Regions from separate parts of the Streptomyces vulcanius genome, predicted to be linked through region 1. Evidence: riboswitches for the same ligand, from Rfam matches in the RefSeq annotation. Region 1 holds a riboswitch; the other holds the start of a gene.
The links. Region 1 has a riboswitch for S-adenosylmethionine ahead of thrC (threonine synthase). Riboswitches for the same ligand answer to the same signal wherever they lie in the genome.
Positions count from the first base shown of each region.

Region 2: linked by a shared signal. The riboswitch ahead of ACFPIH_RS05440 (aminotransferase class V-fold PLP-dependent enzyme) and the one ahead of thrC (threonine synthase) in region 1 are both predicted to bind S-adenosylmethionine.

Region 1 is NZ_JBHSFK010000038.1:70,255-81,853, forward strand. It holds gene ACFPIH_RS41745 (cold-shock protein) at 1-55, opposite strand, end outside; gene ACFPIH_RS41750 (MoaD/ThiS family protein) at 509-784, opposite strand; gene thrC (threonine synthase) at 781-2,070, opposite strand; SAM riboswitch class I at 2,089-2,235, opposite strand; gene ACFPIH_RS41760 (glucosyl-3-phosphoglycerate synthase) at 2,396-3,340, shown strand; gene ACFPIH_RS41765 (alpha,alpha-trehalose-phosphate synthase (UDP-forming)) at 3,424-4,839, shown strand; gene otsB (trehalose-phosphatase) at 4,827-5,654, opposite strand; gene ACFPIH_RS41775 (DUF3263 domain-containing protein) at 5,682-5,912, opposite strand; gene ACFPIH_RS41780 (extracellular solute-binding protein) at 5,947-7,227, opposite strand; gene ACFPIH_RS41785 (ROK family protein) at 7,376-8,317, shown strand; gene nagA (N-acetylglucosamine-6-phosphate deacetylase) at 8,317-9,501, shown strand; gene ACFPIH_RS41795 (1-phosphofructokinase family hexose kinase) at 9,540-10,457, shown strand; gene ACFPIH_RS41800 (peptidase inhibitor family I36 protein) at 10,596-10,952, shown strand; gene ACFPIH_RS41805 (carbohydrate-binding protein) at 11,021-11,599, opposite strand, start outside.
Region 2 is NZ_JBHSFK010000003.1:153,257-164,855, reverse strand. It holds gene ACFPIH_RS05480 (hypothetical protein) at 1-391, opposite strand, end outside; gene ACFPIH_RS05475 (C40 family peptidase) at 442-1,464, opposite strand; gene ACFPIH_RS05470 (C40 family peptidase) at 1,687-2,727, opposite strand; gene ACFPIH_RS05465 (NYN domain-containing protein) at 2,952-4,295, opposite strand; gene ACFPIH_RS05460 (hypothetical protein) at 4,333-4,572, opposite strand; gene ACFPIH_RS05455 (rhomboid family intramembrane serine protease) at 4,766-5,470, shown strand; gene ACFPIH_RS05450 (Lrp/AsnC family transcriptional regulator) at 5,467-5,748, shown strand; gene ACFPIH_RS05445 (protein kinase domain-containing protein) at 5,745-7,895, opposite strand; gene ACFPIH_RS05440 (aminotransferase class V-fold PLP-dependent enzyme) at 7,964-9,337, opposite strand; SAM riboswitch class IV at 9,465-9,581, opposite strand; gene trpD (anthranilate phosphoribosyltransferase) at 9,656-10,720, opposite strand; gene qcrB (cytochrome bc1 complex cytochrome b subunit) at 10,852-11,599, opposite strand, start outside.

The DNA of each region.
Region 1 (11,599 bases):
CGATGAAGCCGTACCCCTTCTCCGCGTTGAACCATTTGACGGTGCCCTGAGCCATGCCTAACTCCCCTATTACTGGCCCTTGCACAGATCCACACTTCGCGGATCCGGGTCAGACCTCACCCCCCAGCTGGTTGGGGGCGTGCGCCGGAACGCGTCGACCGCGGCCGAATGTATCTGTCCAACTGCCGTCTGCAACAGGTCAGTCGGACGAGAATTCTGGACGCGCGGGATCCGGAATGTGGCGAGAATTCGCCTGAATTCAGGGCAAGTCGGGCCCCATAAAAGCCACAAATGCCGCGCATGAGACATGCACTTTGGCTACTTCTTGTCGGCTGTAAGGCAGAAATCAAAGGCGCCAGAACCGGGGTGCTGGACCGGGTTCCCCAACTGTACCTCGTTCAACCTCACTGAATTGCCCCCTCCGCTTCTCTCACGGAGGGGGCAATTCGATGAACGCTCGGTAATCACTGTTACCGACGGTTACTACCGGCGGGTAGTAATCCAGGGATCAGCCGCCCGCGACAGCCGGGATGATCGAGACGCCGGCGCCGTCCGGAGTCGCCGTGTCCAGTCCCTGCTCGAAGCGGACGTCGTCGTCGTTGACGTACACGTTGACGAACCGCCGCAGCTTGCCCTGGTCGTCCAGGACCCGGGCGGCGATGCCCGTGTGGTTCTTCTCCAGGTCGGCGATGACCTCGCCGAGGGTCGCGCCCTCGGCCGTCACCTCGGCCGCGCCGCCGGTGTAGGTGCGCAGGATGGTGGGGATGCGGACGTTGACGCTCATGATGCGAGGCCAGCCTCTCGGAAGGAGTCGAGGTTCGGGCGGATCGTCGCGGTGAGGCCGGTACCGGCCACCGCGTCCAGGGTCTTCAGGCCGTCGCCGGTGTTCAGGACGACCGTGGTCTTCGTCGGGTCCAGCAGACCGTTCTCGATCAACTTGCGAGTGACCCCCACGGTTACCCCGCCGGCGGTCTCGGCGAAGATGCCCTCCGTCCGGGCGAGCAGCTTGATCGCGTCGACGATCTGCTCGTCCGTGACGTCCTCCACGGCCCCGCCCGTGCGCCGCGCGATGTCGAGCACGTACGGACCGTCCGCCGGGTTGCCGATGGCCAGGGACTTGGCGATGGTGTTCGGCTTCTGCGGGCGGACCACGTCGTGCCCCGCCTTGTACGCGACGGACACCGGGGAGCACCCCTCCGCCTGCGCGCCGAAGATCTTGTACGGCCGGTCCTCGACCAGCCCGAGCTTGATCAGCTCCTGCAGACCCTTGTCGATCTTCGTGAGCTGGGAGCCGGAGGCGATCGGCACGACCAGCTGGTCCGGGATCCGCCAGCCGAGCTGCTCGCAGATCTCGTACGCCAGGGTCTTGGACCCCTCCGCGTAGTACGGCCGCAGGTTGACGTTGACGAAGCCCCAGCCCTCGCCCGCCGAGTCGCCGATGAGCTCGGAGCAGAAGCGGTTGACGTCGTCGTAGTTGCCCTCGATGCCGACGAGTTCACCGCCGTAGACGGCGGCCATGACGACCTTGCCCTGCTCCAGGTCGTGCGGGATGAACACGCAGGAGCGGAAGCCGGCCCGGGCGGCGGCGGCGCCGACCGCGCCGGCGAGGTTGCCGGTCGAGGAGCACGACAGCGTCGTGAACCCGAACGCGCGGGCGGCCTCGATGGCCTGGGCGACGACCCGGTCCTTGAAGGAGTGGGTCGGGTTGCCGGAGTCGTCCTTCACGAAGAGCTTGCCGGAGTCGACGCCGAGTTCACGGGCGAGGTTGTCGGCCTTGACGAGCTGGGTCCAGCCGGGGTTGATGTTGGGCTTGTCCGCCACGTCCGCCGGGACGGGCAGCAGCGGCGCGTAACGCCAGATGTTCGCGGGTCCCGCCTCGATGCGCTTGCGGAGCTCCTCCGTTTCGTAGGCGGAGAAGTCGTACGCGATCTCAAGGGGGCCGAAACACTCCTCGCAGGCGAAGAGGGGCCCGAGGGGGACGCGGTGCCCGCACTCCCGGCAGCTCAGCGCCGCGGCGGGACCAAGGTCGACGGTCTTCGTGGAGTCGGTTGCAACAGTCTGCGCAGCCATGTGAGGGGAGGCCCTTTCTCCTCATCTTCCTCACGACGCACCTCGCCGTGAGACGGATTTGGCACCTTCCCGAGCCGGGAGCCTCACCACATCTACGTGGTCAGACCGGCTGGAGGGTTGCCGGGGCTTCATCGGGCCGTGTCCCTCTGCCCCTCTGGATGAGCGGTATGAAGTTGTTGATCTCATTGAACGCTGAACGACCCCGGACATGCGATGGTCATCCGCGTTGTTCAAGACTGTAACCGAAGGCCACCACAGTTGAGATAGTCGTCCGAACCGCGAGATGTACACGCGTTGTACCGCGAGATGTGAGGAGCCGCAGACTGTGCTGGAAGAAGCCGAGCGCTGGCTGACGACCCGCTCCTGGTCCCTGACCGACCGCCCGCTGCACCGGATACTCGCCGCCAAGCGCGCCACGGGCCAGTCGGTGTCCGTCGTGCTGCCCGCGCTGAACGAGGAGGAGACGGTCGGTGACATCGTCGCCGTCATCCGTCACGACCTCATGCAGCAGGTACCGCTGGTCGACGAGCTGATCGTCGTCGACTCCGGGTCGACCGACCGTACGGCCGCGGTCGCGGCGGCGGCCGGGGCCCGGGTCGTCCACCGCGACACGATCCTGCCCCGCCTCCCGGCCGTGCCCGGCAAGGGCGAGGTGCTGTGGCGCTCCCTGCTCGTCACGCGCGGGGACATCGTCTGCTTCATCGACGCCGATCTGCGGGAGTTCTCCTCGGACTTCGTCTCGGGCATCGTCGGCCCGCTGCTCACCGACCCGGGCGTGGCCCTCGTCAAGGGCATGTACGACCGTCCGCTCGCCGGCGCGGCGGGCCAGGGCGGCCGGGTCACCGAGCTGATGGCCCGCCCGCTGCTCAACATGCACTGGCCGCAGCTGGCCGGCTTCGTGCAGCCGCTGGGCGGCGAGTACGCGGCCCGCCGCAGCCTGCTGGAGCAGCTGCCGTTCCCGGTCGGGTACGGCGTGGAGCTGGGGATGCTGGTCGACGCGCTGCACCTGGTGGGGCTGAACGCCCTCGCCCAGGTCGACGTCGGTGTGCGCAAGCACCGCCACCAGGACGGACAGGCGCTCGGCCGGATGGCCGCGGCGATCTACCGCACCGCCCAGCTCCGGCTGGCCCGCGGCCATCTCGTCCGCCCCGCCCTCACCCAGTTCGAACGCGGCTCGGACGGCTTCGAGCCGCGCACCTACTCGGTGGACACGGAGGAACGGCCGCCGATGGCGGAGATCGCGGAGTACGCGTCGCGCAAGGTCGCGTAACACGGTGAACGGGCCGTATACGGGCCCTCCACACACCGCGACCGTACGTTTGAGCGTTTCCGGACCGGGCTAGGTTGAGGGCTATGGCTACCACCGGTGGAGCTGCTCAGGTGCTGGTCGCGTCGAACCGCGGCCCGGTCTCGTACGAGGTGCGGGAGGACGGCTCGCTGCGCGCGAAACGCGGCGGCGGCGGGCTGGTCTCCGGCCTGTCGGCGATCGGACCGGACGCGGGCGCCCTCTGGGTCTGCTCGGCGCTGTCCGACGGCGACCGGGAGGCGGTCCGGCGCGGGGTCGGCGAGGAGGGCGTGCGCATGCTGCCCATCCCGGCGGACATCCACGCCGACGCCTACAACGGCATCGCGAACTCCGTGCTCTGGTTCATCCACCACCTCCTCTACCAGACCCCGCTGGAGCCCGTCTTCGACGCGGAGTTCCGGCGCCAGTGGGCGTCGTACGAGACGTACAACCGCGCGTTCGCGGAGGGTCTCGCGGAGGAGGCGGCGCAGGGCGCGGCGGTCCTCGTCCAGGACTACCACCTGTGCCTGGTGCCGGGGATGCTCCGCGAGCTCCGCCCCGACCTGCGCATCGGCCACTTCTCCCACACACCGTGGGCGCCGGTGGACTACTTCGCGCTGCTCCCCCAGGACATCCGCGAGCGGCTCCTGCACGGCATGCTGGGCGCGGACCGTCTGGGCTTCCTCACCCGGCGCTGGGCGGACGCGTTCACCGCGTGCTGCGCCGAGTTCGCCGACAGTGCGGGCAAGACGCAGGTCGGCGTGCACGGACTCGGTGCCGACGCCGACTTCCTGCGCGAGCGCTCGCACCGGCCGGACGTCGAGGAGCGGATGGCCGCCCTCCGCGAGGAGATCGGCGGCGAGGGCGACCGGAAGACGATCGTCCGGGTCGACCGTACCGAGCTGTCCAAGAACATCGTGCGGGGCCTGCTGGCCTACGGGCAGCTGCTGGTGGACCACCCCGAGTGGCGCGAGCGCGTCGTCCACGTGGCCTTCGCCTACCCCTCCCGCCAGGACCTGGCCGTCTACCGCGACTACATGGCGGAGGTACGGCGGGTGGCGACCGAGATCAACGAGACGTACGGCACCCCCGGCTGGACCCCGGTCGTCCTGCACCTGGAGGACGACTTCGCCCGCTCCCTCGCCGCCTACCGCCTCGCGGACGTCGCCCTGGTCAACCCGGTCCGGGACGGCATGAACCTGGTCGCCAAGGAGGTCCCGGTCGTCTCCGACGAGGGCTGCGCGCTGGTGCTGTCCCGGGAGGCCGGCGCGTACTGGGAACTCCGCGAGGACGCGCTCGTCGTCAACCCGTACGACATCCTGGAGACCGCCCGCGCCCTGCACGAGGGCCTCACCATGAAGCCGGAGGAGCGCGCCGAGCGCACCGAGAAGCTGGCGGCGGCTGCGACGGCACTCCCTCCGGCCCGCTGGTTCCTGGAGCAGCTGGAGGCCCTCCAGGATCTTCCGGGCCCTCAGGCGAGCTGAGCGGCCAGCTCCCGCAGCAGTCCCACGACGCCGGCGGGGCCGTCCACGACGAGGTCGGCGCGGGCGGACACCTCGGTGACCTCGTTGCTGCCGCTGCACACGAGCAGGCCGGGGACGCCGTCCTCGCGGAGCTTCTCGACGGCGGCGAAGGCCGGGAGGTCGCCGAGGTCGTCGCCGGCGTAGAGGACGCTCCGGGCGCCGGTCTCGCGGACGTGGTCCAGCAGCGCCACTCCCTTGTCCATGCCCGGCGGGCGCAGCTCCAGGACCAGCCGGCCCGGTTCGACGATCAGGCCGTGACGGGTGGCGAGGTCGGTGAGGGGGCCGCGGAGGGCGTCGAAGGCGGCCTGGGGTGCGGTGGCGCGGCGGGTGTGGACGGCGACGGCCCGGCCGCCCTTCTCCTCGACCCACACACCGGGGTCCTGCCCGTCGAGGAGGGCGGACAGCTCGGTGCGGACGGCCGCGATGCCGGGGTGCGGGGGTGGGGCGGTGACGGCGCCTGTGCGGGCGTCCCAGCGTTCGGCGCCGTAGTGGCCGAGGACGGTGAGGTGGTCGAGGCCCTTCGCCCCGGCTCCGGCGAAGCCGGCGTTGCGTACGGCGACCTCGGCGGGGCGCCCGGTGATCACCGCGACGGCGGCGACCTTCGGGGCGAGGGCGGTGAGCGCGGGGAGGGCGTCGGGGTGGGCCCTGGCGTCCTCGGGGTTCTCGACGATGGGTGCGAGGGTGCCGTCGAAGTCGAGGGCGATCAGGGTGTGGGAGGGATCGGCGAGGATCGCGTCGAGTGCCTCACGGCCGGCGGGGGTGGTGGGGGTGCCCATGTCTCGACCCTAGCGATCGGGCACCCCTCAACGCTCCCCCCGACGGGACTCCCGCACCCTTCTCAGCCTGTTCACCGTCACCGGGTCGTGGGCCAGGGCCCTCGGGTCGTCGAGGAGGGCGTTGAGGAGTTGGTAGTAGTGGAACGGGGAGAGGTCCAGTTCCTCGCGGATCGCTCGTTCCTTGGCGCCGGGGCCGGAGAAGCCCCGGCGCTCCAGGGCGAGGACCGCCTGCTCCCTCGCCCCCAGCTGTTCCTGCATGGACCGCACGGTACCTCCGGCCACTGACACCCGCTCAGTCCCCGGCGGCGATGTCCGCCTTCCCGGCCGCCGTCTGGAGGTCGCCCAGCACGGTGGCGGGGTCGCCGCCCGGGGCGACGGCCTGGCCGATCTGCTTCTTGATCAGTGCGCTGACCTGCGCCCAGGAGGTCCGTCCGACGGGGTACGTCTCGGAGAGCGGGAGTTCCTCCAGGAACGGCTTGAGGTCGGCGTCCTCCTTGGTCGTGCTCATGACCTGGGAGGCGGAGGCGGTGGCCGGCAGCAGGTCGTACTCCCGGGAGAAGTCGAGCACGTTCTCGTCGCTGTAGACGAAGTCGAGGAAGTCGCCGATCTGCTTGGCGTGGCCGTTCTTCCGGAAGGCCATCATCCAGTCGGCGACGCCCATGGCGATCTTGCCGGGCTCGCTGCGCCCGGGCATCGGGACCATGCCGAACTTCACGCCCTTCTGCTGGGCCGCCTTCATGAGGGACGGGTGGCCGTTCAGCATGCCGACCTCACCGGCGGTGAACGCGGCGAACGCGGCGGCCCGGTTGAGTTTGCCCGGCGCGACCGGCCCGGTCAGGCCCTTGTCGACCAGCTTGTCCTTGAGCCAGCCGAACGTGTCGATGTTCTCGGGGGAGTCGATGCTGTAGCTGCTGAGGGTCTGCGGTGTGTAGCCGCCCCCGCCGCTGAGCAGCCACTGCATGGCCTCGGCCTGGGCCTCCTCGGGCCCGAGGGGGAGGGCGTAGGGGTACTTCACGCCCTTGTCCTTGAGCACCCGCGCGTCCTGGGCGAGTTCGGCCCAGGTGGTCGGCGGGGTGAGGCCGGCCTCGGCGAACAGGGTCTTGTTGTAGAACAGCAGCCGCGTGGAGGAGGCGAACGGCATGCCGTACTGGATGCTCCGCACCTTGCCCGCCTCGGCGAGCTGCCGTACGAAGTCGGCCTGGACGGTGACGGAGAGCAGTTCGTCGGCCTTGTACAGCTGGTCGGCCGCCGCGTAGTCGGAGTAGGCGCCGATCTGTGCCATGTCGGGCGGACTGCCCGCGTCGACCATCGCCTTCACCTTGGCGTCGACGTCGTTCCACGAGTAGACGGAGACGTCGACGGTGACGTCCGGGTGGTCCTTCTCGTACGCGTCGACCAGCTCGCCCCAGTACTTCTTGCTGCTGTTGGCGTCGCTGTCGCCGTAGTCGGCGGCGACGAGTCTGAGGGTGACGTGCCCGGACCCCTCGGTCAGTCCGGTCAGTCCGCATCCGGACAGGAGCGCGGCCATACCCAGCGCGGAACCTGTCCGAATGATGGACAAATGATTGCTCATGCCAATGGGTCCGTATTCGGAGTAGGTCAGTAAGGTCCACACCACATAAGAGGACTAGACCTCTTATGTGTCTCTTGGGGCGGCACGGTACCCCCAAGACACGTAAGTGGACTAGACCTCTCGCGGTTCCGGGGGTCACACTGTTCCCGTGAGACATGTCATCGCCCTCGACGTGGGCGGCACCGGGATGAAGGCCGCACTGGTCGGGGCCGACGGCACCCTGCTGCACCAGGACCGCCGCCCCACCGGCCGCGAGCGCGGCCCGGACGCCGTGGTCGCCGGCATCCTCGACTTCGCCGCCGAGCTGCGCGCGTACGGCGTCCAGTACCTCGGCGGACCGGCTGCCGCGGCCGGGGTCGCCGTACCGGGCATCGTCGACGACGCGGCCGGCGTCGCCGTCTACGCGGCCAACCTGGGCTGGCGGGACGTACCGCTGCGCGACCTGCTGACCGCCGCCCTCGGCGTCCCGGTGGCCCTCGGCCACGACGTGCGCACCGGCGGCCTCGCCGAGGGGCGCGTCGGCGCGGGCCGGGGCGCGGACCGGTTCCTGTTCGTCGCGCTGGGCACCGGCATCGCGGGCGCGATCGGCGTGGACGGCCGGGTGGAGGCGGGCGCGCACGGCTCCGCGGGCGAGATCGGCCATGTCGTCGTACGGCCCGGCGGGGCCCTGTGTCCCTGCGGGCAGCGCGGCTGTCTGGAGCGGTTCGCGTCGGCGGCGGCGGTGAGCGCGGCGTGGGCGGCGGCCTGCGGTGATCCGGAGGCGGACGCGGCGGACTGCGCGAAGGCCGTCACGTCCGGGGACCCGAACGCCGTCCGGGTCTGGCAGGAGGCCGTGGACGCCCTGGCCGACGGCCTGGTCACCGCGCTCACCCTGCTGGACCCGCGCGTCCTCGTCATCGGCGGCGGCCTCGCGGAGGCGGGGGAAACCCTGTTCGCACCGCTCCGGGACGCCGTCCGCAGCCGCATCACCTTCCAGAAGCTCCCGGCCATCGTCCCGGCAACCCTGGGCGACACAGCAGGCTGCCGCGGCGCCGGCCTCCTGGCCTGGGATCTCCTCAACCACACCGACAGCATGGAGGTAACACCCTGATGGCCACCCCCCCAGGGGCGCGGGGAACTGCGCAAAAGACCACGACGCACCCGCAGGTACTCACCGGCGCAAAACTCGTACTGCCGACCGGCACGGTGACCGACGGCCGCCTCACGATCGACGGCACCAAAATCGCGGCCGAAGCCCCGCAGGGAACCGCCGAGGTGGTCAACCTCAACGGCTGGCTGCTCCCCGGCTTCGTCGACATCCACAACCACGGCGGCGGCGGAGCCTCCTTCTCCGGCACCGCGGACGACATCGAAACAGCCATCCGCACGCACCGCGCCCACGGCACCACCACCCTCGTCGCCTCCACCGTCACCGACGACATGGACATCCTGGTCCGCCAGGCGGGCCTGCTGAGCGAGTTCGCCGAGCAGGGCGACCTCGCCGGGATCCACTTCGAGGGCCCGTTCATCTCGCCGTGCCGCAAGGGCGCGCACTCCGAGGCGCTGCTGCGCGACCCGGACCCGGCGGAGGTCCGCAAGCTGGTGGACGCGGCGCGCGGCTGGGCGAAGATGGTCACGCTCGCGACCGAACTCCCGGGCGGCCTGGACTCCGTACGGCTGCTCGTCGAGCTCGGTGTGATCGCGGCCGTCGGGCACACGGACGCGACGTACGAGCAGACGGCTCAGGCCGTCGACGCGGGCGCCACGGTCGCCACCCACCTCTTCAACGCGATGCCCGTGCTCGGCCACCGCTCCCCCGGCCCGATCGCCGCGCTCCTGGAGGACGAGCGGGTGACGGTCGAGCTCATCAACGACGGCACCCATCTGCACCCCGCCGCCCTGGAGCTGGCGTTCCGTCACGCGGGCGCGGACCGGGTCGCGTTCATCACGGACGCCATGGGCGCGGCCGGGGTCGGAGACGGCCGCTATCTGGTCGGCCCGCTGGAGGTCGAGGTCAGCGAGGGCGTGGCGCGGCTGGTGGAGGGCGGTTCGATCGCGGGCTCGACGCTGACCCTGGACCGCGCGTTCAAGCGGGCGGTGACGATCGACCGGCTGCCGGTGGCGGACACGGTCGCGGCGCTCTCCGCCAACCCGGCCCGCCTGCTGGGCCTTTACGACACCGTCGGTTCCCTGGAGCCGGGCAAGGACGCCGACCTGGTCCTGCTCGACGAGAACTTCGACCTCAAGGGCGTGATGCGCAAGGGCACTTGGGTAGTGGATCCCCAACTGGGCTGATTAGTCTGGGCACAAGTCAGCCGGGGGAGGTCGACGAGGTGATCCTCACCGTCACACTGAACGCTGCGCTCGACCTGACGTACCACGTGCCGGCTCTCCGCCCGCATGCCACGCACCGGGTGACCGACGTGGCGCAGCGCCCCGGCGGCAAGGGCCTGAACGTCGCCCGCGTGCTGGCCGCCCTCGGCCACGAGGTGACGGCCACCGGCTTCGCGGGCGGCGCGACGGGCGCTGTGGTACGCCAACTGCTCGGCGCCGTACCGGGTGTCACCGACGGGCTGCTCCCCGTCTCCGGCCCGACCCGCCGCACGGTCGCCGTCGTCGACGCCCTCTCCGGAGACACCACCCAGCTCAACGAGCCCGGCCCGCTCATCACACCGGCCGAGTGGTCCGCCTTCCAGGAGGCGTACGAGGGGCTGGTCGCCGACGCCGACGCGGTGGCCCTGTGCGGCAGCCTGCCGCCCGGGGTGCCGGTGGGGGCGTACGCGGCACTGATCCGCTCGGCGCGGGCGGCGGCCGTACCCGTACTCCTGGACACGAGCGGCGAACCGCTGCGCCGGGCCGTGGCCGCCCGCCCGGACGTCATCAAGCCGAACGCCGCCGAACTGGCCGAACTCACCGGCTCCCACGAGCCGCTGAAGGCGACCCAGGACGCCCGCCGGCGCGGCGCCCAGGCCGTGGTGGCCTCCCTCGGCCCCCAGGGCCTGCTCGCGGCCACCCCGGAGGGCCGCTGGCACGCCACCCCACCGGCGCGCCTCCCCGGCAACCCCACAGGCGCCGGCGACGCGGTCTCCGCGGGCCTGCTCTCGGCCCTGGTCGAAGACCTCCCCTGGCCGGCCCGCCTCACCCGAGCGGTAGCCCTGTCGGCGGCGACGGTCCTGTCCCCGACAGCGGGCGACTTCGACCGGGCGGCCTACGAGGAACTCCTGGCGCGAGTGTCGGTGACGGCGGCGTGAGAGCTTTGCAACCCTCACCGGATATGCCCGCCTAGCAATTTGGCCGAGAAACGCCCTTTCCCCTCATGTCAGCCGGATGATCAGATGATCACTGTTCGCTACATCGACCAATAGCGAAAGATATAGGGGGAACCTGATATGAGCGCACTCAAGAAGAGCCTGACGACGGTGGCTCTGACCGGCGCGTTGCTGGGCGGCGCGTTCGCCACACCAGCTGCGGCGGCTGATCCCAATACCTGCCCGACAGGGAAGGTCTGCGGATGGTCGGGGACGAACAGGACTGGAACCAGGACCGTCCTCTCCGTAACGCCGGGTTGCTATCCCTTCACCACTGCCCGGTCCGTCTCGAACCAGACGTCCTATGACATTGAGTTCTGGCACATCACCCCGGGCACCGGCTGCGGCGTCGGCACCCGGCTAGTCACTCTGCATCCGCGCACCTACTCGGACAACCCCGGTTCCACCGTCACGGGGATCGCAGTCTACGGGAGGTAAAACCGCGGCCTTTACGGGCCGTTGACGGTCCGCCGGATCTACCGGCGGACCGTTTGACTGTCAGGTCCTTATTCCAGCCATAGCTGGTCGAAGAGTGCGTCGCACTGGTTGCCCTGATTACAGGCAATCTCGATGACGTTGGTCCCCTTGTTCAGGGTGACCGGAGCCCATGTGCTCTGCCAGCCCTTTTCATAGTTCCCCTTCGGGGAGCCGATGAAGTTCTTCAAGCCGAGTGGCTGGCTGTTTGCTTGGCCGTTCACCGACAGCGTGGCATTGGCATCGGCACCGGGAATGCTGTAACGCGCGTACAGCCGGAAGTCTCCTGCCTCTTGGATGCCGCTGACCGTCCAAGTCACCTTGGCTCCGACGTGGTTGAAGCCGTTCACGTAAACCCCACCGTCAGCTTTCGCGCCCTTCACCTCCGAGGTCAAAGAGGTGCCGCCGTCGAGGCGGAGTGCCTTCGCGTCGGTTTTGGGGAGTTCACCCGAAGCCGATACCGAACTGGTGCTCGAGGAGCTCGGGGAGGCGCTCTGGGACTGGGGCGCGGAGGCGGAGGGGTCGCCGCTCGCCTTGTTGTCGTCGGAGCCGCCCTGGGACATCGCGATGGCGATGCCGATCACGACCGCCGCGACCACCGCGACCGCGCC
Region 2 (11,599 bases), on a different contig from region 1:
CTGCCGTGTCCTGGGCCAGACCCAGGGTGCGGGCGGCGGTCACGGGGGCCTTGTCGTAGCCCTCCACGCGGTAGCTCAGCTCGGCGTCGGCGGTCACGGAGTCCCCGTCGCGGCCGACGCCGGTCACCTCGTACGACCAGGCGGCGAGCGGTACGGCCGCCGGCCCGGCGTATCCGGTACGGGTCCCGGTCGCCGCGTAGGCGCGGGGGTCGTGGTCGAGGACGGCGGCGGCCCGCCGGTCGAGGAGCCGCTGCACGTCGGCCCGCGAGGGGCTGTCGGTCGCGGGGGCCCCGCCGCAGGAGACCAGCCCGGCCAGGCCGGCCAGGAGCAGGCAGAGGCAGAGACGGAGCCCGAGGGTTCCGGATCCGCGTACCCGTCCGCGATCAGCCATTCTCCCGATCGTACGGCGGCCACCCGGGGCGGGCCTCGGTCAGGGCCCGGTCAGGGCCTCGTCACCGAGGACACCGGCATCATGCCCACCGGGTCGTAGCGCACCGGCGCTCCCGGGTAGGGGGCGTGGATGACCTGGCCGTTGCCGACGTACATGCCGACATGGCTGGCGTCGGAGCGGTAGGTGACGATGTCGCCCGGCTGGGCCTGCGAGAGCGGGACCTGTCGGCCGGCGTGGGCCTGGGCCTGCGAGGTGCGCGGCAGGGCGACCCCGGCCTGCGCGTACGACCACTGCATCAGGCCCGAACAGTCGAACCCGGTGGGGCCGTTGGCGCCCCAGACATAGGGCTTGCCGAGCGCGGAGCGGACCGCGGCGAGGGCGGCCGCGGCGCGGCCGGAGGCGGGGGCGGCGCCGGTGAGGCCGGGCAGTTCGGCGCGGGCGGAGCGGGAGGCCCGGTCGTAGGCGGCGCGCTCGGCGGTCGGCAGGGCGTTGAGCAGCTGGCGGGCCCTGGCGAGCTTGCGCTCGACGGTCCGCTTGTGGCCGGCGACGGCCCTGCGGCTCTTCTCCAGTTCGGCGAGCTTGGCGGCGGCCTCGGTCCGCTCCTGGCCCAGTTCGCGCATCACGCCCTGCAACTCCCTGAGTTCACCGGCCTGGTGGGCGGTGATCCGGTCGAGGGCGGAGGCCTTGTCGAGGTAGTCGTCAGGGTCGTCGGAGAACAGCAGCTCCAGGGAGGGGTCGAGGCCGCCGGAGCGGTACTGGGCGCCGGCCAGCGAACCGAGTTCCTCGCGCAGCTCGTTGATGCGGGCCTGCTGCCGGGCGATCCGGTCCTGCGCGCCGCCGACCTCGCGGCGCAGCGTGCCGACGCGTTCGCCGGCCTTGTTGAAGGCCTCGGTGGCCTGCTCGGCCTCGTCGTAGAGGCGGTCCACCTCGGCCCGGGTGTCGTCGTGCGGCGCCGCCGCGGCGGGTACGGCGGACAGGGCGCCGAGTGCGACGGCCGCTGCGGACAGCGCGCACAGGGCGCGGCCGGCGCCCCGGTCGGACCCGGACGGTGCAAGTCGGCGATGGGACCCCACGGGAAGCCGCGCTCCTTCCACTGGCTGACGAAACGCGGCAGACAGTAGCCCCGTGTCCGGGGGGTGACCAAAGACCTCTTTGCGGCACGCAGAGTGACGCCCCGCCGCTGACGCAGGTCACCGGCGGGGCGCGGGGTCACTTCGAGTTGCTGCAATTCGCCCGTTCGGGCGGTGTCGTGTCCTGATCTTGAGGACGCCGGACGGGTCTGACGCGTCGGACCGTCAGACGCGGACGCCGAACATGAACGGGCCGCCGATCGTGCTCATCGACTCGTAGCGGACGACGGTGCCGGTGCGCGGGGCGTGCAGGATCTGGCCGTTGCCCGCGTAGAGGCCGACGTGGTGCAGGTCGTTGAAGAAGAAGACGAGGTCGCCGACCTGGAGCTGGCTCGCGGAGTAGATCTTCGTGCCGATGGTGGCCTGCGACTCCGAGGTGCGCGGTATGCCGACGCCGGCCTGCCCGTAGGCCCAGGAGGTGAGGCCCGAGCAGTCGAAGGAGGACGGGCCCGTGGCGCCGTAGACGTACGGCACGCCGATCTTGGACTGGGCGGCGGAGAAGGCCGCGGCGGCGCGGCCGGAGGCGGAGCCGGTGTTGCCGAGGTCGACGCGCTCGGTGGAGGACCGGTTGGCGCGGTCCTGCTCGTCGGCGATCTCCTGCTTCTCCTTGGCGGTCAGCGTGTTGTACGTCTCCCGCGCCTCGGAGAGCTTCGTCTGGACGGCCTTCTTCTGCTTGGCCAGTTCGGTGCGGGTGGCGGCGAGGTCCTTGAGCTTGTCGGAGGCCTCGGCGCGCTCCTGCGCGAGTTCGCGCTGCTTGTCCTGGATCTTCTTCAGCGCCTCGACCTGCTGGGCGCTGAGCTGGTCGGCCGTGGAGGCCTTGTCCAGGTAGTCGTCCGGGTTCGACGACAGGAAGAGCTGGAGGGAGGAGTCGATGCTGCCGGTGCGGTACTGCGCGGCGGCCGCCAGGCCCATGGAGTCGCGCAGCTCGTTGAGCTCCGCCTGGCCCCGGGCCACGTTGTCCTGGATGGTGGAGATCTCCTTCTGGAGCTTCTCCTGCTTCTCCTCGGCCCCGTTGAGCTTCTCGGTGGCCTGCTCGGTCTCTTCGTAGAGCTTGTCGACCTTGGCCTTGACCTCGTCCTTGGTGAGCTTCTCGCTCGGCGCCGCGTTGGCGGCCTGGGAGCTCAGCACGACGGCAGCGGCGGCTGCGGTGGTCAGCACGGTCACGCGTGTGCGACTCGGCTGCTTCGGTCGACGATGGGACGCCACGGAGACGGGCTCCTTCTTTTGAGTGATCACCCGTGTGGAGGTTCGAGCACCAGACCTTAGTGACCTCGCCGTGATCAGTTCAAATCCCCAGCCGAAAAAATCCGGTTACGCAACGCAGTATTTGCATTCAACTCACATGCGGTGATGCTCGATTGACGCTACGTTGCGTGACGATTCACGCTAATTCGGGCATTAAACCTGCAACTTCGACATCGGGGAATGCTTCAGGACAGGCGCTTCAGAAGTACCGCGGAAGCGACAGGCCGGGCGCCCGCCTTCGCGATGCCGTCGGCGACCTCGCGGTCCGTCGAGGCGACGATCACCGGCCGGCCCGGCGGCTCCGCGCGCACCAGCTGGCGGATCAGCTCGTCGGCCGTGACACCCGGCTTGGAGAACAGCACCCGCACCCCGCGCGGCGGCGCCAGCAGCACCGGAGCGACGAGTTCGGCCCCGTCGAAGACACAGGTGACCTCGGCGCCGGTCTGCGCGGCGAGCGCGGAGAGCTGGCCGAGGAGGCGCAGCCGCTGTTTCTCCAGCGGCATCTGCGGATAGCCGGTCTTGGTGACGTTGTAGCCGTCTACCACGAGATGCGCCTGAGGTAGCGCGAGCAACTGGTCGAGAATGGCCGGATCATGCTCCGACAGGGCGCGTGCGGCGATGTCCTTGGGGGTCATGCGCCCCGGTTCGACCGCGTCGACGGTCTCCGCCGGCCGCACCGACACCGGGGGCAGCGCCAGTTCGCGCCGCAGCCCCTGCGCCGCGTCGAGTACGGTGTCCAGGAGCAGCCGCACCCGCATGTCCTCGACGCTGCGCCCCTCGCGCGCCGCACGCCGGGCGGCTTCCAGGGCGGCCTCGGTCTCCGTGAGCCGCCCCTTCAGCCGCCGCGACTCGCTCTCGGCGGCCGACACCTGGGCCTGCCCCTCGGCGCGTACGGTCTCGATCTCGGTCTGCACCTTGCGCAGCGCGGCCTCCCCGCGCTTGACGTCGTTGAGCGCCGAGCGCAGTTTGCGGTGCAGCGACTCCGCTTCCTTCTTCACGGTGTCCAGCTCGGCGCGCAGCCGCTCCCCGTCGGCGCGGGTCTGCTCACGCGCTCGGTCGAGCTCCTGACGCAGCCGCTCCAGCTCCGCCCGGCTCTCCTCGTCGGCCCGCTCGGCGTCCGCCCGCTGGGCCTCCTCGCCGGCCGCCGTCACCAGCTTGACCCAGCCGGTGGGGCGCAGCACATAGGCCGCGGCCGCCACGTCGAGCGGATCCGCGGCCGGGGTCGGCGAGCCGGAGTCCAGGGCGCCGGACAGCTCCGGCTGGACCTCTCTGAACTTCTCGGCGATGCGCTGCCGGAACAGCGGATCGGTCTCCAGCGCGGCCGCCATCGCGGTGCCCGCGAACTTCGCCCTGCGGTTCGGGGCGAACCGGGCGTACTGCCGCAGCTGCGCGGGCAGCTCAGCGACGGTCAGCCCGCCGAAGCCGTCCGAGACGATCTGTACGACCCGGCGGCGCACACCGTCGGGCAGCGGACGGTCGAGCATCTCAGCGGCGCCGTCGCCCGGCCCCCCGCCTGCGCTCTCCACCATCCGTCACACCCCAATACCTGTGCGGGCCCCGCTCCCGTCAGGAGCCGGCGCCCGGCCGATCGACGAGTTCCACCTGATCCACGGCGTTGCACCAGCGGCACCGCACCGACTCGATGGTCTCACTGACCACCTCGCGCTCCTCCACCTTGGGCTCACCGGCCAGGTCGAGGTGGACGTACTCGACGACCTTCGACGAGCGCGTCACGTCGAACCGGGTGAGGTTGCCGCAGAGGGCGCAGCGCCACCGGGTGGTGGCGGTCGGCAGGGGAACCGTCATCGTGGCTGTCCGCCTCTTTCTCTCGTTTTGGCGTGGTTCTTGCTGTTCTCGCGTTTCCAGCGCCCGTGACGCCCCGGACTACCCGCAGCGTGTGGCTCGTAACCCTACGGCCTGGCGCGTACTCGCCGCCCATCCGTTCACGGCGGCGAGGCGCCCCGCCCTCCTCTGTCCTGTTACGTCATGCTCTGTACCCATGACCGGCAAAAGACCCTCGGCGCCCGTGACGTACGGGCTGATCGTCCTGTGCTGCCTGGTCTTCGTGATCGGTCCGGCCTCGGGCCTCAATCCGTCGTACGGCACCGGCGCCGAGCTGCTCGCCGCGCAGCGGGCCTACTTCCGCCACTGGGGTGTCGTGCCCGCCGAGCTCTTCGCGGGGTCGGCACGGGCCGCCCTGACCCCGGCCACGGCTCTCTTCGTCCACGGCAGCTGGGTGCACCTGCTGGGCAACATGCTCTTCCTCTACGTGTTCGGGGCGATGACCGAGGACCGGATGGGCCGGATCCGGTTCACGCTCTTCTACCTCGGCTGCGGCTACCTCGCCCTGCTGGGGTACGCCGCCGCCCACGCCGGCTCCCCGCAGTCCCTGGTGGGCGCCTCCGGGGCGATCTCCGCGATCCTCGGTGCGTTCCTGTACCTGTTTCCCCGGGCGCGCGTGACCAGTCTCCTGCCGTTCCTGCTCTTCCTGCCGCTGCGGTTCCCGGCGTGGGTCGTCCTCCCGTTCTGGGCGGCCCTCCAGTGGGTCGCGCTGCGGCAGGCCGCGCAGGGGCCCGGGGTGGCGTACCTGGCCCACCTGCTGGGCTTCGGCCTCGGCCTCTGCTGCGCGTGGGCCGGTTTTCGTCCTGCGACTAGAGTGAGGGCCGCCCCAGCTCCGGCCCCCGAGGGAGAGAACCAGCCGTGATCACCGCGATCGTCCTGATCAAGACCAGCGTGGACCGGATCCCCGAGATCGCGGAGCGGATCGCCGCGCTGGACAGTGTCAGTGAGGTCTTCTCCGTCACGGGCACCTACGACCTGATCGCCATGGTGCGGGTGAAGCAGCACGAGGACCTCGCGGAGGTCATCCCGGGCAGCATCAGCAAGATCCCGGGCGTCGAGGGCACGGACACCCACGTCGCGTTCCGCACCTACTCCCAGCACGATCTCGAGGCGGCCTTCGCGATCGGCCTCGACAGCTAGGACTTCTTCAGGGCGAGGGCGGTGATGCCGTCGGCGGTGGCGACGTAGATGCGGTTCCCGTGGACGACCGGGCTCTGGGTGCCGATGGCCGCTCCGCCCTCGGCGCGCTGCTGCCAGGTCTGCCTGCCCCGGCGGTTCACGCCGTAGAGCATCGAGCCCTTGCGCAGGTAGACGGTGCCGCCCGAGACCGTGGGATCGCTGTACTGGATGCCCTCGCCCGCGAGCTGGAGGGTCCAGGCCGTCGATCCGTCGGCGGGGCGCAGGGCCACGAGCTGGTAGTCGCTCGCGGTGACGGCGAGGCCGCCGAAGGCCACCCAGGTGAGGTAGCGGCCACCGCCCAGCTGGTTGTCGGACTTCTGCCACCGCCGCGCGCCGGTCAGCCCGAGGCCGTGCAGCGTCTGCTCGCCGCCGGAGCCGACCACCAGCGCGTCCGCGACCCGCGTGGGCCGCCCGGTGTCGGGGCCCGCCTGCGCGGTCCACAGCCGCTTCCCGTTCGCCGCGTCCAGGGCCCGTACCTCGTCCCCGAAGGTGCCGACGTACACCACGCCGTCCGCGACCATGGGCTCGCTGGTGGGCGCCGCCCCGGTGGACGTGCTCCACCGCACGCTGCCGTCGGGGGCGTACGCCCGCACCCCGCCCGCGTTCGAGCTCTCGCCGTACGACACCAGGACCAGCCGGCCCGAGGCCACCGGGAACTGGCTGTTGGCCGCGGCGAGCGGCTTGGTCCAGCGCACCTTCCCGGCATGGCTGAGCGCGCAGAGTTTCGAGGCGCCCTCCTGCCCGTCGAACAGCAGACAGTAGACGCCGTCGGCGGTGGCGAGCGGGGGCATGACCTCCCCGCCCAGCCCGGTCTGCCAGACGTTCAGTCCGTCCAGACCCACGGCGTGCAGCGAGCCGTCCGTACCGCCCACGTACAGACGCTTCCCGTCGGGCGACAGCGCGGCGCAGGGCCCGCGCTTCCCGCCCAGCCCCTGGACCTTGTACTGCCAGCCCACTCGGGGCGTTCCCGACGCCGCGGAGGGGGTGGGGCCGGCCGTGACCCGGACCGTGCCGTCCGAGGAGTCCAGCAGCAGCCATCCGCCGAGGCCCCCGGCCGCCACGACCCCCGCGCCGCCGCCCAGGAGGCCCAGCAGCCGCCGCCGCGAGGGCGGCCGTGGCGAGGTCTCCACGACCGTCGGTAAGTCGGCCGCCGTCATGGGCGCCACGTACTCGACCCGGCTCTCCCGCTCCCGTGAGCCCTGTTCCGGCATCCAGCGCTCGTCGCCGTCCGGGGCCCCGGGCGCCGCCGGGGCGTCGGTGGCGTACCAGCCGGCCCGCAGGCCCTCCCGCAGGGAGCGCGCGGTGTGGCCCGCGGCCGCGACCACGTCCGCGGGCGTCGGCCGTGCGCCGGGGTCGTCCCGCAGACACGACTCCACCAGCGGCAGATCCCGCTCCGGTACGGCGGACAGATCGACGTCCCCGGTCAGGATCCGCAGCAGGACGACCGAGTCCTGTCCCTCGCCGAACGGTTCCCGTCCGCCGGCCGCGTACGCGAGGACCGCGCCCAGCGAGAAGACGTCACAGGCCGGCCCCACATGGGCGCCGTTGCGGATCTGCTCCGACGAGACATAGCCGACCGACCCGACGACCACCCCGGTCCGGGTCAGCGCCGTCCCCTCCAGGGCCCGGACGATCCCGAAGTCGATGACCCGGGGGCCGTCCGCCGCCAGCAGGATGTTCGAGGGCTTGAGGTCCCGGTGCACCAGCCCCTTGGCGTGGATCGCGGCCAGTGCCTCGCCGAGCGCCGCCGCGAGGAGCCGTACCGCGTCCCCCGGCAGGGGCCCGCCGTCGAGGACCGCGTCCCGCAGGTTCGGCCCCTCCACGAACTCGGTGGCCATCCACGGCCGTACGGCGCCGGTGTCGGCGTCCACGACCCTGGCGGTGTAGGTCCCCGCCCCGCCGACGCTCTGCGCGGCCCGCACCTCGTGTCTGAAGCGCGCGCGGAAGGTACGGTCCTCCGCGTGTTCGGACCGCACCACCTTCACGGCGAGCCGCAGCCCGCCGCGCGCCTCGGCGAGATACACCTCGCCCATGCCGCCGGACCCGAGCCTGCCCAGGACCGTGTAGGGACCGATGGTCCGAGGATCCGTCTCGTGCAGCTCCCGCACTCCGTGCTCCCCCTGCCCTCCGTACAGCTGCCGAGGGGAGCGTATCGGCAGAGGTAGACGTCAGTCCGTCAGACGGCCGGTACGCATCGGCCGTCCTCCGTGCGATACGTCCACTTCGCACCGTCGGTGACCAGTTCGCGCACCGCGGTCACGAAGCGGTCGACGTGCTCGTCGGGGGTGCCGGCGCCGAAGCTGACCCGGATGGCGTTGAGGGACTTCTCTCCCGGCGCCGCCTCGGGGGCCCCGCAGTCGCCCTGGGACTCGGGGGCGGTGCCGAGGAGGGTGCGGACCAGGGGGTGGGCGCAGAAGAGGCCGTCGCGGACGCCGATGCCGTACTCGGCGGAGAGGGCCGCGGCGAAGTGGGAGCTGTTCCAGCCGTCGACGACGAAGGAGATCACGCCGACGCGCGGGGCGTCGTCGCCGAAGAGGGAGAGGATCCGCACCTCCGGGACCTCGGCCAGGCCCGCCCGCACCTTCTCGATCAGGTACCGCTCCCGGGCGACCAGCGTGTCGAAGCCGGCCTCCGTGAGGGCCTTGCAGGCCGACGCGATGGAGTAGACGCCGATGACGTTCGGGGAGCCGGCCTCGTGGCGGGCGGCGCTCTCGTGCCACTCCACGGCCACTCCCCCGTCCTCGCGCCGGGTGACCCGGCGGCTGGCCCCGCCGCCCGCGAGGTAGGGCTCGGCGGCCTGCAGCCAGTCGGCGCGGCCGGCCAGGACTCCGGAGCCGAAGGGGGCGTACAGCTTGTGGCCGGAGAAGGCGACCCAGTCGACGTCCAGGTCACGGACGCTCACCGGGTGGTGGGGGGCCAGCTGGGCGGCGTCCAGGACGATCCGGGCGCCGTGCGCGTGCGCTGCCGCCGCGAGCTCGCGTACGGGCCACAGCTCGCCGGTGACGTTCGAGGCGCCGGTGACGCAGACCAGGGCCGGTCCGTGCGGGTCGCGGGCGGCGAGGGCCTGCTCCAGGGTCGCCACGGCCTGCGCCGGGGTGCGCGGGGCGTCGAGGTAGGTGACCCGGGCGTCCGTCCAGGGGAGCAGGGAGGCGTGGTGCTCGGTCTCGAAGACGAAGACCTGGCAGCCGGCGGGGAGGGCGGCGGCCAGGAGGTTCAGGGAGTCCGTGGTGGAGCGGGTGAAGACCAGTTGGTCGTCCGCGCGGCAGTCGAGGAACTCGGCGACGGTCTTGCGGGCGTTCTCGAAGAGGTCCGTGGAGAGCTGCGAGAGGTAGCCGGCGCCCCGGTGGACGCTGCCGTAGTACGGCGCGTAGGCCGCGACGTCGTCCCAGACCCGCTGGAGGGCGGGGGCGCTGGCCGCGTAGTCGAGCGCCGCGTAGGTCACCTCACCGCCGGTGACCAGCGGCACGGTGACATCCCGGCCGAGAACGGGCAGAGGCGCACAAATGTCCTGGGCGGAGGCAGCGTTGGAGACAGCGGTGGAGACGGACATGACAAAGCTCCCGTGAGAGGAAAGGCAGCAAGGAGAAAAGGGATGTGCGGAGGCGGGGCTCTACGCCCTATCGCATTCGCTTGCTCACGGAAGACTCCCTCGAGACCAGGACCCCTGGCGTGCGAGGGGTCCGCGCTTGCCGTAGACCTCACTGCCTACGGCCTGGTCTTCACCCGGGGCACCCCGCCACGGACGGAGGGTTGCCGGACAGTCGGCCGGGGCCTCATGACTGTCACTCATGACCTGGTACAGGAACGTACGTGAAGTGATCGCGGTCCCGCAACCCGTGTCCGGATCGCGGGACCGCACCGGCGACGGTTACGCGTTGCTGGCGGCGACCCAGCGGTCCAGGGCCCGCTTGGCGGCGCCCGAGTCGATCGACTCCGCCGCCCGGTCCATGCCGGCGCGGATCTGCTCCGCGAGGGTCCCGGAGCCCGGCTCCAGGGCCACCAGGGCCGCCGCCGAGTTCAGCAGGACGGCGTCCCGGACCGGGCCCGTCTCGCCGTCCAGGAGTCGACGGGCGACCTCGGCGTTGAACGACGGGTCCCCGCCCCGCAGGGCCTCCACCGGGACCAGTTCGAGGCCGACGTCACGCGGGTCGAAGGTCTCCTCGGTGACCTTGCCGTCGCGTACGACCCACACCCGGGAGGTGGCGGTGGTGGTCAGCTCGTCGAGGCCGTCGTCACCCCGGAAGACCAGCGAGGAGTTGCCGCGCTCGGCGAAGACGCCCGCGACGACCGGCGCCATGCGCGGGTCCGCGACCCCGACCGCCTGGGCCCGCACCCGGGCGGGGTTGGTCAGCGGGCCGAGGATGTTGAACACCGTGCGGATGCCCAGCTGGCCGCGGGCGGCACCCGCGTGGCGCAGCGCCGGGTGGAACTTCACCGCGAAGCAGAAGGTGATCCCGGCCTCCTGGGCCACCTCGGCCACCCGTGCCGGGGTCAGCTCCAGGTTGACCCCGAGCTTCTCCAGGACGTCCGAGGCGCCGGAGGCGGAGGACGCGGCCCGGTTGCCGTGCTTGACGACCGTGGCGCCCGCGCCGGCGACGACGATCGCCGACATGGTGGAGATGTTGACGGTCTTGGCGCCGTCGCCGCCGGTGCCGACGATGTCCACCGTCCGGCCGGGCACCTCGATCACGTTGGCGTGCTCGTACATGGTCCGCACGAGTCCGTTGATCTCCTCGACGGTCTCGCCCTTGGCCCGCAGGGCCACCACGAACCCGGCGATCTGAGCGTCCGTCGCCTCGCCGCGCATGATCCGGTCCATCGCCCACCCCGTGGCCTCGGCGCTCTGGTCGCGGCCGTACAGCAGGGCGTTCAGCACGTCGGGCCAGGAACGGCCCGCCGCGGTGTCGCCTCCAGCGGGGGTCACAGCGCTCATAGCCGCTCCTGGGTGTCGTACCTCGAAAAGGACAGGATGCCCCCACCCTATCCAGCCAGGGGACACGGCGAAGGGCCCCGTCCGAACAGCGGACGGGGCCCTTCGTGCGGGGCGTGGCGACGCCTCAGCGATCAGTGGTGGCCGTGGCCGCTCGTGATCTCCTTGTACTCCTCCACGGTCGGCTTCGGGATCTGCTGGTCCTCGCCGAAGTACGCGTCGCTGACCTTGGCGCGCAGCTTCTCGGAACGCTTGATCTTGCGCTCGACGCCGTTCTCGTCGACCGCCGGACCGATCGCGGCCGGCTCGTACTGCTCGTGAGCCGTGAGGGTGTGCAGCTGCTCCTGGCTGAGCGGCTCGTGGATCTCGATGAACTCACCGTGCGGCAGGCGCTTGATGGTGCCGGTCTCCCGGCCGTGCAGCACCTTGTCCCGGTCGCGGCGCTGGAGGCCGAGACAGATCCGCTTGGTGATGACGTACGCGATGACCGGTCCGACGAAGAAGAAGATCCGGACGAACCAGGTGATCGAGTTGATCGACAGATGGAAGTGCGTGGCCCACAGGTCGTTGCCGCCGCCCACCAGGGTGATCATGTACATCGTGACCCAGGCGACTCCCAACGCGGTGCGCGTGGGGGCGTTGCGCGGACGGTCCAGGATGTGGTGCTCGCGCTTGTCGCCCGTGACCCACGACTCGATGAAGGGGTAGAGGGCGAACGCGGCGAGGACGACACCGAAGAGGACCAGCGGGATGAACACACCGAGGACCAGGGTGTGGCCCCAGATGTTGACCTCCCAGCCCGGCATGAAACGGATCAGACCCTCGGCGAAGCCCATGTACCAGTCGGGCTGGGCGCCGGTGGACACCTGGTCCGGACGGTAG